DNA from 2 places in the Streptomyces sp. NPDC040545 genome. Region 2 is predicted to be linked to the other one. Evidence: predicted binding sites of a transcription regulator. Region 2 holds the regulator's gene; the other holds the start of a gene.

Region 1 (9,012 bases), on a different contig from region 2:
CCCCTTCTGCGTTCCAACACCCTAGGGCCGCAGGCAGGTGTCCATCAGCGAGATGAAAGGCGTCTCCTCCGTGAGGGTGGCGGCAGGTGCGGCCAAAGCGATGTGTAGTCCGGTCTGGGCTGGTGGACGAGAACTGCCTCCGGCAACCCCAGACGGGTCGCAGTCGCTGTGATCGAGGAGCGCGTAGCGATCGGGCGTGCTTCCCCCGACCCGGGCCTGGTCCGGACGGGCCCGTCTCGGGACCGTGCCCAGCGGGATCTGCTTGGGCATCTCTGGCCGCCCGGCCCGTTCCTTCGGGGGTTTCCCGGCGGTCTTCGTGTGTCCGGGGCGGGACGGTCGGTCAAGGGTGGCCGAAGGCCATCGCGAAGCGACGCGAGGAACGAGCGCCCTTGAGGGACCGGCCCGAACCGGAGAGACGATGAGACTGACGGGAAACCCCCATACGCATCCCTGATGCCGACCGAGCAGCTCCCGCCCCCTACACCCGCACTGTCGGCGTGATCGTCGTTTCCACCGGGCCGTGGGTGTCCGCCTCGCGTTGGCGTTCCGCGCTGTCGCTGATGCGGAGGAGCAGCGCGATCATGATCCAGTTGGCCAGGAGGGATGAGCCGCCCTTGGCCAGGAACGGCAGAGCCTTGCCCGTCAGGGGGATCAGGCCCGTCACGCCGCCCGCGACCACGAAGACCTGCAGGGCCAGCGCCGCGGCCAGGCCCACCGCGAGCAACTTGCCGAAGGGGTCGCGCGCGCCGAGTGCCATCCGTAGCCCCCGCTGCACGAGGAGCGCGTAGAGGATCAGTACGGCCATGACCCCGGCCAGGCCCAGCTCCTCGCCCACCGTGGTCAGGATGAAGTCGCTGCGCCCGGCGAACGCGATCAGCTCGGGGTGCCCCATGCCGAGGCCCGTGCCGGAGACGCCGCCGGTGCCGAAGCTGAACAGGGCCTGCGCCGACTGGTCCGAGGTGACTCCGGGCGGCCGGTTCTCCCAGTAGTACGACAGCGGGTTGAGCCACGCGGCCACGCGTGCCTTGACGTGCGGCTCCGTCGAACCGACCACGAAGGCGCCCGCCGAGGCCATGAGCAGGCCGCAGACGATCCAGCTGGTGCGCTCGGTGGCGACGTACAGCATCACCACGAACACCCCGAAGAAGATCAGCGAGGTGCCGAGGTCGCGTTCGAAGACCAGGACCAGCATCGAGATGATCCACACCGTGACGATCGGGCCGAGCTGGCGCATCGGGGGCAGCCGCATGCCCAGGAACCTGCGGCCCGTCAGAGCCAGCGAGTCCCGGTGGATGACCAGGTAGCCGGCGAAGAAGATCGCGATCATGATCTTCACGAACTCGCCGGGCTGCAGCGAGAAGCCGAAGAGTTTGATCCAGCGCTTCGCACCGTAGGTGTCCGCGCCGAAGAAGGCCGGCGCGATCAGCAGCACCAGCGCGACGGCCATGTTGATGTAGATGAACCGCTGCAGCAGCCGGTGGTCGCGCAGCAGCGCCAGCACCAGCAGGCAGGCGGCGACCCCGACGACCGTCCACATCAGCTGGCCGGGGGCGTTCGCGTCCGAGTTGTAGCGCTCGATGTAGCCCTGGTCGAGGCGGTGCAGCAGCACCAGTCCGAGGCCGGTCAGCAGCATGGCGAGCGGGAAGATCAGTGGGTCGGCGTAGGCCGCGAAACGGCGTATGCCCAGATGTCCCACCAGGGACAGCAGGGTCATGCTGATGGTGAAGTCGACGAATTTGGGCGGCAGCTCGCCGTTCATGGCGAGGCCTGCGGCGGCGTGGCCGAAGACGGCGATGGCGATGACGAAGACCAGGAGCAGCGCCTCGGTGCGGCGGCGGGCGACCGCCGACGTCAGGGGTTTCAGCCCACGCACGGGATGCCGCCGGCGTCCTTGGGGGCGGACGGGAAGGGCGGCGGGGGCGGCGGGGGTGCCGCCTCGGGTGAGGACGTGGCGCCCGGTGCGCCGGGGTCAGCGGAAGCTTTGGGTCCGATCTGCTCGGCAATGAGGCGCTTTATCTTCATATCATCTACGACGTTGAAGCCCTCCCCGTGGTTCCTTTGGGCCGTCTGCCGGGCGCGGGCCGTGTGCCGGGCGCGGGCTGTCTGCCGGGCGCTGCCCGGACCCGCGGTTGCCCTGCGGGTGGCTCGGCGGTGTGCGGGGCGGGCGGATCCAGGCCGGGCGCTGCCCGGTCCCGCGCCTCAATCGCCGGCGGGGCTGGGGGTGGCGGGTTTGTCGGCAGGGGGCGGGGTGGGGTGCCGGGGCGGGGTGTCTCCTCGGCTCGGCGCGTGCGGGCGTGTCTCGGCCGTACCCGGTGGTCGCGCGCTCGTCCTGCGGGGACACCCCGCCCCGTCCCCCCACCCCTCAGGCCGTCGAAGCCCACAGAGGGATGGGAGCCGCGCTGTCGAAGCCCTGCCGTGGGGCGGGGACACGCAGGAGGGTCCCCGCAGGACGAGGCGCGACCACGGCCGTCTGGCCGTGACGAGCCCGCACGCGCCGAGCCGAGGAGACCCTCGTGCGGGGCACCGCCCCACACCACCCAGCCCCGCCGGCGATTGAGGCGACCCACCTCGGCAGGAGGGATCCGTGCCGCCGAGCCGACCGCAGGGCACCCCGCAGGGGACCGGCCGGCGATTGAGGCGACCCACCACGGCAGGAGGGATCCGTGCCGCCGAGCCGACCGCAGGGCACCCCGCAGGGGACCGGCCGGCGATTGAGGCGACCCACCACGGCAGGGAAGCCACACCACCGAGCACCCCGCACGGGTCACGCAGACGGCAGGGGCCCCCACGAGTTGGGGTCGGCGGCCGGCTCCGGCGGGCGGTTCCGGCGACGTCTGCGGCGGTCGACGGCGTCCCGGGTGGCCGCGGTCAGCGCCCAGGCCGGGAACGCGAAGGCGATCAGCCCCACGCCCATCGGCGCGAGCGAGGTGCCGAGGTCCGTCTGTACGGCATGGTCGGCCGCCGGCCCGCTGACGAGGGCGGCCACCGGCGCCTTCGGCCGGTCGTCGAACACGCCGTCGATCTCGATCCCCGAGAGGGTGAACGATCCGTCGGAGGCGGTGAAGTCCCCCGCGCACGACATGCTCCGGTCCCCTTCGGAGTCGAAGTCGCCCCACGTGCAGATGTCCGCGCTGAACGTGCCTTCCACCCCCGTCAGTTGGGTGATCAGCCGGGGTACGGCCGCGGAGTACATGAAGATCCCGGCGGCGATGCCGATCGAGATCGGGAAGGCATGGATCCATCGCACGCCGGAGTTCGTCCTGGTCATACCGGGGACAGTAGTGAGGTCGCACGGACGTGCGTGCGATTTTCCGGCCCTGTGATCGGTATCGCCACCGACGCCACTCCCACCGCCCCGCGCGGACGTCGCCTTCCGGCCGACCGGAACGCGGAGATCCTGATCGTCAGGCCCGCCGCGTTCGCGGCGGTGTCGCGTCGGCGCGGCTCTGCGTTTCGCCTGGTCAGGGCGCTGAGGGGGGCGATCCCCCCTGTCCGTGCGCCCCGGTGGCCGACGTTCCGGTTCTCCTTCGCGCAACGCCCGACGGTCGGGAATTGGCACTCCGCTTGACCGAGTGCTAATCACCGGAATAGTCTCGCACCTGGCACTCACCCCCGGTGAGTGCCAACACAGCGACAGGCAGATCCGGCACCCGCGACGACGGATCGACCTGGTCGCCACCTCAGACAGTTAACCCCGGATCTCCGAAGGGGGAGGTCGGATCGTGACGACCGCCAGCTCCAAGGTTGCCATCAAGCCGCTTGAGGACCGCATTGTGGTCCAGCCGCTCGACGCCGAGCAGACCACGGCCTCCGGCCTGGTCATCCCGGACACCGCGAAGGAGAAGCCCCAGGAGGGCGTCGTCCTCGCGGTGGGCCCGGGTCGCTTCGAGGACGGCCAGCGTCTCCCGCTGGACGTCACCGTCGGCGACATCGTGCTCTACAGCAAGTACGGCGGCACCGAAGTGAAGTACAGCGGCGAGGAGTACCTCGTCCTCTCGGCTCGCGACGTGCTCGCGATCGTCGAGAAGTAATTCTCTTCATCAGTACTGCTTTGAGCTGCGCCCCTGGTCACCCCGCTGATTGCCGGGCGGCGAGGGGCGCAGCTCGTTAAACCCGAGTTTTCGAGAGGGCTGAACCGCTCCCATGGCGAAGATCCTGAAGTTCGACGAGGACGCCCGTCGCGCCCTCGAGCGCGGCGTCAACAAGCTTGCCGACACGGTCAAGGTGACGATCGGCCCCAAGGGCCGCAACGTCGTCATCGACAAGAAGTTCGGCGCCCCCACCATCACCAACGACGGTGTCACCATCGCTCGCGAGGTCGAGCTGGACGACCCGTACGAGAACCTGGGCGCGCAGCTCGTGAAGGAGGTGGCGACCAAGACCAACGACATCGCGGGTGACGGCACCACCACCGCCACCGTGCTGGCCCAGGCGCTGGTCCGCGAGGGTCTGCGCAACGTCGCCGCGGGTGCGTCCCCGGCCGCCCTGAAGAAGGGCATCGACGCCGCGGTCAAGGCCGTGTCCGAGGAGCTCCTCGCGACCGCCCGCCCGATCGAGGACAAGTCCGACATCGCCGCCGTGGCCGCGCTCTCCGCGCAGGACCAGCAGGTCGGCGAGCTCATCGCCGAGGCGATGGACAAGGTCGGCAAGGACGGTGTCATCACCGTCGAGGAGTCCAACACCTTCGGCCTGGAGCTGGAGTTCACCGAGGGCATGGCCTTCGACAAGGGCTACCTCTCGCCGTACATGGTCTCCGACCAGGAGCGTATGGAGGCCGTCCTCGACGACCCGTACATCCTGATCAACCAGGGCAAGATCTCCTCGATCCAGGACCTGCTGCCGCTGCTGGAGAAGGTCATCCAGGCCGGCGCCTCCAAGCCGCTGCTGATCATCGCCGAGGACGTCGAGGGCGAGGCGCTCTCCACCCTCGTCGTCAACAAGATCCGCGGCACCTTCAACGCGGTCGCCGTCAAGGCCCCCGGCTTCGGTGACCGTCGCAAGGCGATGCTCCAGGACATGGCCACCCTCACCGGTGCCACCGTCATCGCCGAGGAGGTCGGCCTCAAGCTCGACCAGGCCGGTCTGGACGTACTGGGCTCCGCCCGCCGCGTGACCATCTCCAAGGACGACACCACCATCGTCGACGGTGGCGGCAGCCACGACGAGGTCCTCGGCCGCGTCAACCAGATCAAGGCCGAGATCGAGTCCACGGACTCGGACTGGGACCGCGAGAAGCTGCAGGAGCGCCTGGCGAAGCTCGCCGGCGGCGTCTGCGTCATCAAGGTCGGCGCCGCCACCGAGGTGGAGCTCAAGGAGAAGAAGCACCGTCTCGAGGACGCCATCTCGGCGACCCGCGCCGCGGTCGAGGAGGGCATCGTCTCCGGCGGTGGCTCCGCGCTCGTCCACGCCGTGAAGGTCCTCGAGGGCAACCTCGGCCTGTCGGGCGACGAGGCCACCGGTGTCGCGGTCGTGCGCCGCGCCGCCGTCGAGCCGCTGCGCTGGATCGCCGAGAACGCCGGTCTCGAGGGTTACGTCATCACCTCGAAGGTCGCCGAGCTCGACAAGGGCCAGGGCTTCAACGCCGCCACCGGCGAGTACGGCGACCTGGTCAAGGCCGGCGTCATCGACCCGGTGAAGGTCACCCGTTCCGCGCTGGAGAACGCCGCCTCCATCGCCTCCCTGCTGCTCACGACCGAGACCCTGGTCGTCGAGAAGCCGGCGGAGGACGAGGGCGACGCCGGTCACGGCCACGGTCACGGCCACAGCCACTGATCGCACGCACCACGCCTGGAAGGCCCCGTTCCGCAGCTGCGGCACGGGGCCTTCCCGTTGCTCATCCCCGTGTCGGGGGCTCAGGTTCCGTACGGGGAACCCGTTCCGCCCATCTGCTGCTGCAGGGCTCCGGGGTTGTAGTGCCACCAACCCTCGATGATCTCTCCCTCCACGCACCGGAACGTGGTGCTCCCGGACATGTAGTACGTCTTCCCGGTCGGTGCGACCCCCATGAACGGGCCCTTGTGGATGCCGGTCCAGTTCCACACCGTCGTGACCAGGTCGCCCTCGGCCAGCTGGGCCGTCGTCTCGAAGGTCATGTCGAAGGCCGCGCGCCACGTCTCCATGTCCGACCGCATGGAGTCGCGTCCGACGACGGTGGACTCCGCCTTGCTGGCGTCGTGGTCGATGTAGTTCGTCGCGAAGCACTCGTCGAGGACGCTCATGTTCCCGGTCATGGCCGCTTCCTCGAACACCCGGTTGGCGAGCTGCTTGTTGAGGTGCTCGTCGCGGACCACGTCCAGGTTCATGAACTTCGGCATGCCTTCGCAGAGAGCCACCATCTCCTGGAACATCCGGTCCGTCTCGGGGAGATGGGAGTTCTTCATGGCCTCTTCGTACGAGGCGAACTCCACCATGTCCACGTAGTGGTTCCGGGCCTCGCGGTCCTGGCCGATCATCGTGTGCGTGGCGGTGCGCCTGCCGCTGCTCTGCTCCGCCCAGCGGTCGATGAGCGCGTTCATCTCGTCGAACCGCCTGGTTTCGTAATCGATCACTTGTACGAATGTCATCGCGTCGCCTCCCGCGCTGGATGGGACAGGTCCAGTTTAGGGAGATTTCACCCGGTTGGCCGCTTGTGGTGGACCCCTCGGGGCACCCTCCAGGGCTACTGGGGGCCGTACTTGCGGCCCGTACGCGACGACACCCCGCCCAGCAGTCCGCGCGGCGTCAGCTTCACCACGCCCATCAGCGCCTTGTACCGCGGGTCCGGGATCGACACCGTCTTCCCGCGGGCCAGGTCGGCCAGGGCCGCGGCCACCAGCTTGTCGGCGTCCAGCCACATCCAGCCGGGGATGTTGTCCGTGCCCATGCCGGCCCGCTGGTGGAACTCCGTCCGGACGAAGCCGGGGCACAGTGCCATCAGCCGCACCCCCGACCCGCCCAGGTCCCGCGCAGCCCCCTGGGTGAACTGCACGACCCAGGCCTTGCTCGCCCCGTACGTGCCGCGCGGTACGAAGGCGGCCACCGAGGCCACGTTGATCACGCCGCCGCGGCCGCGCGAGCGCATCGACTCCGTGGCCGCCGAGGTCAGCCGCAGGACCGCCTCGATGTGCACCTTCAGCATGGTCAGCTCGTCGGCCATGGAGACTTCGAGGTAGCGGCCCTTGTTGCCGAAGCCCGCGTTGTTCACCAGCAGGTCCACCGGGTGGGTGCGGTCGCCGAGGCGCTGCTCGACCGCCGCGATGCCCTGCTCCGTGGAGAGGTCGGCGGCCAGCACCTCGGCCTCGATGCCGTGCCGGTCGTGCAGCTCGGTGGCCTGCTCGCCGAGCCGCTTCGTGTCCCGTGCCACCAGCACCAGATTGTGTCCCTGGGCGGCCAGCCGCCGGGCGAAGGCGGCGCCGATGCCCGCCGTGGATCCCGTAATCAAAGCAGTCGTCATAGGCGCAACCTAGCTTCCCGGGGGGACCGCGTTACCTCGCCCCGGCCCCCGCCCCGTACTTCTCCACGTACAGGCGGACCCGCTCGTGGGCCTCCGGTGCCATCGCCTCGCCCGCGGCCAGGGTGAGCGGCAGCAGGGTCCGTTCGGTGGTGAAGGCGCGGAACCACAACTGCACCGTCACGTCGTGGTCCGGCCGGTGGATGATCCGGATCGGGTCGCCGGGGGAGACCGAACCCTCCTCGATCACCCGTAGATACGCACCCGGCCGGGCCTCCTGGGTGAACCGCTTGACCCAGCCGGCCTGGCCCATGGCCCCCTGGAAGGTCCGGCACGGGATGCGGGCCGAGGCCACTTCGAGGACGACGTCGGCGCCGACCTGCCAGCGGTCGCCGATCCGCGCGGTGTTCAGGTCGATGCCGGAGGTGGTGAGGTTCTCGCCGAAGAGGCCGCCGGGCAGTTCGCGGCCCAGCTCGCGCTCCCACAGGTCCAGGTCCTCGCGGGCGTACGCGTAGACGGCCTGGTGGTCGCCGCCGTGGTAGCGCCGGTCGCAGACGGTGTCACCTTCCAGGCCGCTGCCGAGGCCGGTGGACCTGGGGCCCGGGGCGGCGACGTGGACCGGTCCGGGGACGGGGCGCTTGCCGATGCCCGTCACCCCGCCCTCCGCGTCCGTGTAGTCGACGGCCGTGGCGCGGCCGAGGTTCACAGAGATCAAGTGCATGGAGCCCATGGGACCACGCCGACCGAGCCATCTCAAAGCGAGACCGGGGTATTGGTGCAAGAATCAAAGTAGGGCTTATGCTCGAAGGGTGATCGAAGCACGCCATCTCCGGGTTCTGCGCGCCGTCGCCGGGACCGGGTCCTTCTCCGCCGCCGCCCGCGAGCTCGGCTGCACCCAGCCCGCCGTCTCCCAGCAGATGAAGGCGCTGGAGCAGTCCGCCGGCACCCCGCTGCTCATCCGCACCGGCCGCGAGATGCGGCTGACCCAGGCGGGCGAGGCCCTGGTCCGCCATGCCGCGGGGATCCTGGCCGGGCTGACCGCCGCCGAGGAGGAGGTCGCGGCCATCGCGGGGCTGCGCGCGGGCCGGGTCCGGCTCGTGTCCTTCCCCAGCGGCAGCTCCACTCTGGTGCCGACGGCGCTCGCGGCGATGCGCGCCGAGCACCCGGGGACCCGTATCTCGCTGGTCGAGGCGGAGCCGCCGCGTTCGGTGGAGATGCTGCGCGAGGGCGACTGCGACCTGGCGCTGGCCTTCCGCTACGGCGGGGCGTCCCATTCCGCCGCGGAGTGGGACGACCTCGTGGTGCGGCCGCTGCTGACCGACCGGCTCGTCGGTCTGGTCCCGGAGGGGCACCGGCTGGCCGGGGCGGAGCGCGTGGGCATGGCGGAGCTGGCGGACGAACCCTGGATCGCGGGCTGTCCGCGCTGCCGCCGCCATCTGGTGGACGTGTGCGAGGGCGTGGGCTTCACCCCGCGCATCGACTTCGCCACCGACGACTACCCGGCGGTGGTCGGTCTGGTCGGCGCCGGGCTGGGCGTGGCGGTGCTGCCGGAGCTCGCGGTGGAGTCCGTACGGGCCAAGGGC
Region 2 (9,012 bases):
GATCTTGTCGAAGAGGGTGCCCGGCAGGAAACCGAGCCGCTCCCCCGCCTCGACGGCGGGCCGGGTCAGGATGATACGGCTGACCTGCTTGGACTGGAGGGCCTGGACGGCCTTGGCCATGGCGAGGTAGGTCTTGCCGGTACCGGCGGGGCCGATGCCGAAGACGATCGTGTTCTTGTCGATCGCGTCGACGTACCGCTTCTGGTTGAGGGTCTTGGGCCGGATGGTGCGGCCGCGGCTGGAGAGGATGTTCTGGGTGAGCACCTCCGCCGGCGTCTCGGCAGGCCCGTCGCCGTTGCCGTTGCCGCTGGCCTTGAGCATGGCGATCGAGCGTTCCACTGCGTCCTCCGTCATCGGCTGCCCGGTGCGGAGCACCAGCATCATCTCGTCGAAAAGCCGCTGGATCAGGGCGACTTCCGCCGCTTCACCGATCGCGCTGACCTGATTGCCCCGAACATGGATGTCGGCCTTCGGGAAGGCCTTCTCGATCACGCGCAACAGGGCGTCGCCCGAGCCGAGCACGGTCACCATCGGGTGCGTGGCCGGAACGGTGAAGTGGGCTCGCGCCTGCCCCGGCGCAGGGATGTGGGCTGTCGGTGTCTGAGTCATGGGCCGGCACTGTGGCCTGCGCATACCTCCCGCTGAGGGGCCGCGCCGATCGACGACCTCCGGAGTACCAAGCGTACGTCTCCGCCGCTGCATCCCCGAGAGGTTTTACCGCCGGATCGCACGCCTAGACCGAGTGCCGGAAGCCGATCGTCGGTACGGCCCTGCGCCGGGCCGCCGGGGTCCCGCCCGGCGGGACCAGATCGTCCAGGAAGCCGTACCGGCCGCGCAGCTCCCGCGGGGCGTCCCGCCACCAGTGGGCCACCTCCGGCCAGCCGGGGGCCGAGAGGGAGCCGCCGAACTCCTGAACCGACAGGGCCGCCGTCAGCCCGGCGAAGGCCAGCCGGTCGGCGAGCGGCCAGCCCGCCAGGGTGCCGGTCACGAAGCCCGCCACGTAGACGTCGCCCGCGCCGGTCGGGTCCAGCTCGTCCACCGTGATCCCGGGGACGTGCGCGGTCTCCCCGGTGCGCCCGTCCACCGCGTACGAGCCCTCCGCGCCCATCGTCACCACCGCGATCGGCACCTTCTCGGCCAGCGCCCGGGCCGCGGCTCTCGGACAGTCGGTCCGGGTGTAGCGCATGGCCTCGCCCGCGTTGGGCAGGAAGGCCTCGCAGTGCTCCAGGTCGGCCAGGGCCCCCAGGTCCCAGCGGCCGCTCTCGTCCCATCCCACGTCCGCGAAGATCCGCGAGCCGCGCCGGGCGGCCTCGCCGATCCACTCCTCGCCGCGGCCGGGTCCCAGCGCGGCCACGGCCGCACGGGCCCGGGGCGGGCACTGCGGGAAGGGCCCGGGGCCCGCCGGCGGAGGGGCTTCGTGGCCGTGCGAGACCATCGTGCGCTCGCCCTCGTAGGCCATCGAGACGGTGACGGGGCTGTGCCAGCCGGGGATGGTGTGCGACATGGACAGGTCGATGCCCTCGCCCTGTTCGAGGGCGTCCCAGCAGTACTCACCGTAGTGGTCGTCCCCGAAGGCGGCGGCCAGCGAGGTGCGCAGGCCGAGCCGGGCCAGGGCGGTGGCCATGTTGGCGACGCCGCCGGGGCTGGAGCCCATGCCGCGCGCCCAGGACTCCGTACCGCGCACCGGGGCCGAGTCGAGGCCGGTGAAGATGATGTCGAGGAAGACCGTTCCGGTCAGGAAGACGTCACAGCCGGGTTCCTGGGGGTCACGCAGCGGACCGAGCGGGTCCACTCCTGCTGCGCGGATTTCGAAGTCCCGACCGGTCACGGCGATCTCCCCGTTGTTTCTCGAAGGCCCGTTTCTGCATGACGTTTTCCCGTGGAAAGCTGCCAGCCCTGCCCATCCGGGCGGGACCAAAACCCAGTGTGGCGCAGATCACCCTCGGAAAGCCCTTCGTCACTCGGACCACTCGACCCGCTCCGGCCGCTCGGCGACGGCGGCCCGGGCAGGGGCCCGGGCCATCGTCGCGGTCAGCCCCGCTTGGGCAGGGGCACCCGCATCAGGTCCGCCGCCACCGTGAGCTCGCCCTCGAAGCCGGCCGCGCGGGCCTGGCGCTCGAACTCGGCCGGGTCGGTGTAGCGCTGCGAGAAGTGCGTCAGCACGAGGTGCCGTACGCCCGCGTCCCGCGCCACCCGCGCCGCCTGGCCGGCGGTCAGGTGCCCGTGGTCGGTGGCCAGCCGTTCGTCCTCGTCGAGGAAGGTCGACTCGATCACCAGCATGTCGCAGCCCTCGGCCAGCGCGTCCACGCCGGGGCAGAGCCGGGTGTCCATGACGAAGGCGAACCGCTGCCCCGGCCTGGGCTCGCTGACCTCGTCCAGGGTGACCGCCCCGAGCCGCCCCTCACGCTGGATCCGGCCCACGTCCGGGCCCTTGATCCCGTGCCGCGCGAGCAGCTCGGGCACCATGCGGCGCCCGTCGGGTTCGGTGATCCGGTAGCCGAAGGACTCGACCGGGTGCGACAGCAGCCGGGCCTCCAGGACGTACGAGGACGCTTGGGCCAGGGTGCCGTCCCCGGCCACCGGCTCCTCACGGAGCGCGACGGTCTCCCGGTAGGCCGTGGCGTAGCGCAGCCGTTCGAAGAACTTCTGGCCCGAGGCCGGGTAGTGCGCGGTGACGGGGTGCGGGACCTGGTCGAGGTTGATCCGCTGGATCACCCCGGCGAGGCCGAGGCTGTGGTCACCGTGGAAGTGGGTGACGCAGATCCGGTTGATGTCGTGCGCGGCCACCCCAGCGCGCAGCATCTGGCGCTGGGTGCCCTCGCCCGGGTCGAAGAGGATGCCCTCGCCGTCCCAGCGCAGCAGGTAGCCGTTGTGGTTGCGGTGGCGGGTGGGCACCTGGCTGGCCGTGCCCAGCACCACGAACTCTCGTACGGACACGTGCTATCCGGGGGGCCACTGGAGGCCGCGGCCGCCGAGGACGTGCGCGTGGGCGTGGAAGACGGTCTGCCCGGCGCCGGAGCCGGTGTTGAACACGACCCGGTAGCCGTGTTCGACGATCTTCTCGTCGAGGGCGACCTGGCCGGCCTCGCGCAGTATGTCGGCGGCGACGGACGGCTCGGCCTCCACGAGGGAGGCCGCGTCGGCGTAGTGCACCTTGGGGATGACGAGCACGTGCGTGGGCGCCTGCGGGTTGATGTCCCGGAAGGCGACCGTGGTCTCGGTCTCCCGTACCACGGTCGCGGGGATCTGCCCCGCGACGATCTTGCAGAACAGGCAGTCGGCCTGCGGTTCCCCGGCCATTGCTGAGCCTCCCGTGACGGTGATCGGTCCGGGCATCGTATCCAGCCGGGCGCCCGCCGCGGGCGCGGTCGCGTCAGGACCAGCGGCCCGTACGGGCCAGCAGCACCGCCGTGGCCGCCGTCCCGGCCGTGGAGGTCCGCAGGACGGAACGGCCCAGGCGGTAGGGGTGCGCCCCCGCGGCGGCGAAAACGGCCAGCTCCTCCGGGGAGACGCCGCCCTCCGGGCCGACCACCAGCACGACGGAACCGGCCTTCGGGAGCTCGGCCGTGGCCAGCGCCCCGGACGGGGTGTCGCGGTCCTCGTGGAGCACCATCGCCAGGTCGGCGCCGGCCAGCAGCGCCGCCACCTGCTTGGTGGACATGGCCTCGGCCACCTCCGGGAAGCGCACCCGGCGGGACTGCTTGCCCGCCTCCCGGGCCGTGGCCCGCCACTTGGCCAGGGACTTGGCCCCGCGGTCGCCGCGCCACTGCGTGATGCAGCGCGAGGCCTGCCAGGGCACGATCGCGTCCACGCCGGTCTCGGTCATCGTCTCGACGGCCAGCTCGCCCCGGTCCCCCTTGGGCAGGGCCTGGACCACCGTGATCCGCACCTCCGGCTCCGGCTCCTCCGTGACGGTGTGCAGGTCCATGACGACCAGCCGGTCCTTGCCCTCGGCAGCCTTGACCACGCCCTCCGCCCAGTGGCCGCGCCCGTCCGTGAGGACCACGTCCTCGCCCGGGTTCAGGCGCTTCACGGACACCGCGTGCCGGCCCTCCGGGCCGTCCAGCACGAACTCGGGCCCCGCGGGGACCTCTTCCACCACGAACACCGGGGCGGTCATGACGCACTCCTCATCTGCATTGCCTTCAACGTGCTCTGTGCCTCGGCCAGTTCGGCCGCCAGCACCTCCACCAGCTCCCCCGCCGGCAGCGGTCGCGCCAGCCGGTGCCCCTGGCCCGCCCACAGGGCCATGCCCTGCGGGTCCCCGGCCGCGGCGGCGGCCTTGCGCAGCCCCGAGGTCAGGTGGTGGACCTGCGGGTACGCGGCCGGGGCGTACGGCCCGTGCTCGCGCATGAAGCGGTTGACCAGAACCCGCGCCGGCCGCCCGGAGAAGGCCCGGGTCAGCTCGGTGCGGGCGAACAGCGGGTCCGTCAGCGCCTTCTTGTGGACCGGGTCCGCACCCGATTCCGGGCAGGCCAGGAAGGCCGTCCCGAGCTGCGCCGACTCCGCGCCCGCGGCCAGCAGGGCCGCGATCTGCGAGCCCCGCATGATCCCGCCCGCCGCGATGATCGGGAGCGCCACGGCCTCCCGTACCTGCGCCACCAGTGCGAGGAGGCCCACGGTCGCCGTGCCGTCGATCTGCGGGTCGTCCCGGTGCGTGCCCTGGTGGCCACCGGCCTCGGCGCCCTGGACGCAGACGGCGTCCGCACCCGCGTGCTGGGCGCTGCGCGCCTCCTCGACGGAGGTGACCGTGACGACGGTGTACGTACCGGCCTTGCGCAGGGCCGCGAGGGCCGCGAAGGCGGGACAGCCGAAGGTGAACGAGACCACCGGGACCGGGTCTTCGAGGAGGATGGCCAGCTTGGCGTCGTAGCCGTCGTCGCTGGTGCCGATGATGTCCTCCTCGGCGAGCGAGATCTCGTACCAGCTCGCCTCACCGGCCAGCTGCCCGCGGTAGGCCTCCACGGCGGCCGGATCGACGTAACCGGTCTGCGGCATGAAGAGGTTGACACCGAAACGGCGCCGGGTCAGCGCCCGCACCTGCTTGATCTCCTGGTACATCCCGTCGGCGGTCTTGTAGCCGCCGGCCAGGAAGCCCAGCCCGCCCGCCTCGCACACGGCGGCGGCGAGCACGGGACAGGAGGCGCCGCCCGCCATGGGAGCCTGCACGATCGGGTACGGGGAGAGACCGTTCGGTGCCGAGGACATGGACTGCATCGTGCCACGTCCCGCGCACGGGGCCGAATCATGGCATTCGCCTGGCATAGTCCGCTTCCTGACCGGCCTCCGGCCGCCGCCGGGCCCATGTGACGAGCCCGGCCGGGGAATCCCCAGGCCGGGCTCGTGACGGTGGATCGCGGTCGGTCAGCGACCGTTGAAAGCGTCCTTCAGCCGGCTGAACAGACCCTGCTGACCCGGCGCGAACTGACCCATCGGCCGCTCCTCGCCGCGCAGCTTCGCCAGCTGGCGGAGCAGGTCCTCCTGCTGGGCGTCCAGCTTGCCCGGGGTGGTGACCTCGACGTGCACGATCAGGTCGCCGCGTCCACCACCGCGCAGGTGGGTGACACCGCGCCCGTGCAGCGGGATCGCCTGGCCGGACCCGGTGCCGGGCCGGATGTCGATCTCCTCCAGCCCGTCCAGCGTCTCCAGCGGGCACTTGGTGCCCAGCGCGGCCGCCGTCATCGGGATGGTGACCGTGCAGTGCAGGTCGTCCCCGCGCCGCTGGAAGGTCGGGTGCGCCAGCTCGTGGATCTCCACGTACAGGTCGCCGGCGGGGCCGCCGCCGGGGCCGACCTCACCCTCGCCCGCGAGCTGGATCCGGGTGCCGTTCTCGACACCGGCCGGGATCTTGACCGTGAGACTGCGGCGGGAGCGGACCCGGCCGTCGCCCGCGCACTCGTGGCACGGGGTCGGGACCACGGTGCCGAAGCCCTGGCACTGCGGGCAGGGGCGCGAGGTCATGACCTGGCCCAGGAAGGACCGGGTGACCTGCGAGACCTCACCGCGGCCGCGGCACATGTCACATGTCTGCGCCGAGGTGCCAGGAGCGGCGCCCTCACCGGAGCAGGTGTTGCAGACGACGGCCGTGTCGACCTGGATGTCCTTGGTGGTCCCGAAGGCCGCCTCGTCCAGCTCCAGGTCCAGACGGATCATCGCGTCCTGGCCGCGCCGGGTCCGCGAGCGCGGGCCGCGCTGCGAGGCCTGGCCGAAGAAGGCGTCCATGATGTCGGAGAAGTTGCCGAAGCCACCCGCTCCGAAGCCGCCCGCTCCGCCGCCGCCGCCCGAGGAGGACAGCGGGTCGCCGCCGAGGTCGTAGACCTGCTTCTTCTGCGGGTCCGAGAGCACCTCGTAGGCCGCGTTGATCTCCTTGAAGCGCTCCTGCGTCTTCGGGTCCGGATTCACATCCGGGTGGAGTTCACGCGCGAGGCGCCGGAAGGCCTTCTTGATCTCGTCCTGCGATGCGTCGCGGCGCACGCCGAGAACGGCGTAGTAGTCCGTGGCCACTTACGACTCCGCCAGGATCTGTCCGACGTAACGTGCCACTGCGCGTACCGCTCCCATCGTTCCGGGGTAGTCCATGCGGGTCGGTCCGACCACGCCGAGTTTGGCGACTGCTTCGCCGCCCGAACCGTAACCGACCGAGACGACCGACGTGGAGTTCAGTCCCTCGTAGGCGTTCTCATGCCCGATCCGTACGGCCATTCCCGACTCGTTGGCCTCGCCCAGCAGCTTGAGGAGCACGACCTGCTCCTCCAGCGCTTCGAGCACCGGCCTGATCGTCAGGGGAAAATCGTGTCCGAAGCGGGTGAGATTGGCGGTACCGCCGATCATCAGCCGCTCTTCGGCTTCCTCGACCAGGGTTTCGAGGAGGGTCCCGAGCACGGTGGAGACCGTGCCGCGGTCCTCGGCCTCGAAGGATTCGGGGAGGTCCTGGACGAGCGGGGGCACATCGGTGAAGCGGCGCCCGACGACCCGGCTGTTCAGCCGGGCCCGCAGGTCCGCCAGCGAGGTCTCCCCGAAGGGGCTCGGGCAGTCGATGAGCCGCTGCTCGACCCGCCCGGTGTCCGTGATCAGTACGAGCATCAGGCGCGCGGGAGCGAGCGAGAGCAGCTCCACGTGCCGGACGGTCGACCGGGTCAGGCTCGGGTACTGGACGACGGCGACCTGCCGGGTGAGCTGCGCGAGCAGCCGCACCGTGCGGCCGACCACGTCGTCGAGGTCGACGGCGCCGTCGAGGAAGTTCTGGATGGCCCGGCGCTCGGGCGACGACAGCGGCTTGACCCCCGCCAGCCTGTCGACGAAGAGCCGGTAGCCCTTGTCGGTGGGAATCCGGCCGGCGCTGGTGTGGGGCTGGGCGATGTAGCCCTCCTCCTCCAGCACGGCCATGTCGTTGCGCACGGTGGCGGGCGAGACGCCGAGCCGGTGCCGCTCCGTGAGCGCCTTGGAGCCGACCGGCTCCTCCGTCCCGACGTAGTCCTGGACGATGGCGCGCAGCACTTCGAGTCTGCGTTCGCTGAGCATCGCGCACACCTCCAGCTGTGGTCCGTTGCCGTGTTCTGCCGTGTTCTGCCGTGTTCGTTGGCACTCTGATCGTTCGAGTGCCAGAGAGCCCCCGCTCAGTGTACGGCCGGGCGGTAAGCCCCTGGCAAGGGAGGCCCGCCAGGGTAGCGTCGCGGTATGGACGTGCGTTGGGAAGAGTCCGGCTGGGAACGGCTGACGGGACGGGCCGGCCGGCGGCGGCTGCCGGTGTGGGACTGCACCGTGGGGCTGGTGGTGGGCGAGGATTCGGTCCTTCTGATCGACCCCGGTTCGTGTGTACGCGAGGGCGCCCAGGTGCGGGCCGAGGCGGAGCGGCTGACAGGGCGGCGCGTGACCCATATCGCATTCACGCACGGTCATTTCGATCACGTCCTGGGCGGGGCCGCCTTCGCCGGGGCCGAGGTGTTCGGGGCGGTCGGGCTGGCCGCACTGCTGTCGACGGGGCGCGAGGAGCTGCGCGGGGACGCGGTACGGCACGGGCTCGCGGAGGCGGAGGCGGCGCAGGCGGTGGACCTGCTGGTGCCGCCCGGGCACGCGGTGTCGGGCGAGTGGACGCTGGAACTGGGCGGCGTACAGGTGCTGCTGGCGAATGTGGGGCCCGGGCACACCGGGCACGACCTGGCCGTCTTCGTGCCGGGCGAGCGCGAGGTGGTCTTCTGCGGGGACCTGGTCGAGGAATCGGGCGAGCCCTCGGTGGGGCCGGACGCCAGGCCCGGGCAGTGGCCCGCGGCCCTGGACCGGCTGCTGTCGCTGGGCGGCGACGACGCACTGTACGTGCCGGGTCACGGAGCGGTGGTCGGGGCGGACTTCGTCCGTGCCCAACGCGCCACACTGGCGGCCCGTTTCGGCGTGTCGGAGGCGTGACGCGCGCGGCTCTCCTACTGTCGGCCGGATGCGCGAGTACTCCCCCGACCTGACCCCGCAGTGGAAGCGACCCAAGGCCGTGCCTGAGGTGGCGGCGGACCTGGACCTGGTGGTCGAGGTGGCCGGTACGGACTTCTGCGGCGCGGTGGTGGCCTGCGAGGCGGGCACGGTGACCCTGGAGGACCGCTTCGGCAAGCGGCGGGTGTTCCCGATGGAGCCGCGCGGGTTCCTGCTGGACGGCGACGTGGTCACCCTGGTCCGCCCCGCCCGCAGGCCCTCCGGGCCGCTCCTGACGGCCTCGGGCTCGCTGGCGGTGCCCGGGGCGCGGGCGCGGGTGGCGCGGGCCGGCCGGATCTACGTCGAGGGCCGGCACGACGCGGAGCTGGTGGAGCGGGTCTGGGGTGACGATCTGCGGATCGAGGGCGTGGTGGTGGAGTACCTGGAGGGCATCGACGACCTCCCGGCCGTCGTCGCCGACTTCGCCCCGGCGCCGGACGCCCGCCTCGGCGTCCTGGTCGACCACCTCGTCCCGGGGTCAAAGGAGTCCCGTATCGCGGCGTCGGTGACCTCGCCGGACGTCCTGATCGTGGGCCACCCGTACGTGGACGT

The links. Region 2 encodes HrcA, which represses chaperone genes, less so after heat shock. Its sites were predicted from a motif close to TTNGCACTCNGNNNNNCNGAGTGCNAA; they were not measured.
Region 1: a site for HrcA is predicted at 3,553-3,579, ahead of groES (co-chaperone GroES). Genes of this name have one in related genera too.

The regions. Positions count from the first base shown of each region.
Region 1 is NZ_JBVIWA010000001.1:238,237-247,248, forward strand. It holds partial or broken gene ACZ573_RS01225 (GntR family transcriptional regulator) at 1-28, opposite strand, end outside; gene ACZ573_RS01230 (FtsW/RodA/SpoVE family cell cycle protein) at 479-1,873, opposite strand; gene ACZ573_RS01235 (hypothetical protein) at 2,765-3,268, opposite strand; gene groES (co-chaperone GroES) at 3,723-4,031, shown strand; gene groL (chaperonin GroEL) at 4,144-5,772, shown strand; gene ACZ573_RS01250 (ester cyclase) at 5,853-6,548, opposite strand; gene ACZ573_RS01255 (SDR family NAD(P)-dependent oxidoreductase) at 6,659-7,432, opposite strand; gene ACZ573_RS01260 (MOSC domain-containing protein) at 7,464-8,150, opposite strand; gene ACZ573_RS01265 (LysR family transcriptional regulator) at 8,239-9,012, shown strand, end outside.
Region 2 is NZ_JBVIWA010000012.1:159,866-168,877, reverse strand. It holds gene ACZ573_RS23130 (PhoH family protein) at 1-609, opposite strand, end outside; gene ACZ573_RS23125 (carbohydrate kinase family protein) at 734-1,834, opposite strand; gene ACZ573_RS23120 (ribonuclease Z) at 2,032-2,937, opposite strand; gene ACZ573_RS23115 (histidine triad nucleotide-binding protein) at 2,941-3,300, opposite strand; gene ACZ573_RS23110 (16S rRNA (uracil(1498)-N(3))-methyltransferase) at 3,374-4,120, opposite strand; gene ACZ573_RS23105 (nitronate monooxygenase) at 4,117-5,208, opposite strand; gene dnaJ (molecular chaperone DnaJ) at 5,365-6,504, opposite strand; gene hrcA (heat-inducible transcriptional repressor HrcA) at 6,505-7,521, opposite strand; gene ACZ573_RS23090 (MBL fold metallo-hydrolase) at 7,678-8,403, shown strand; gene ACZ573_RS23085 (DUF3097 domain-containing protein) at 8,432-9,012, shown strand, end outside.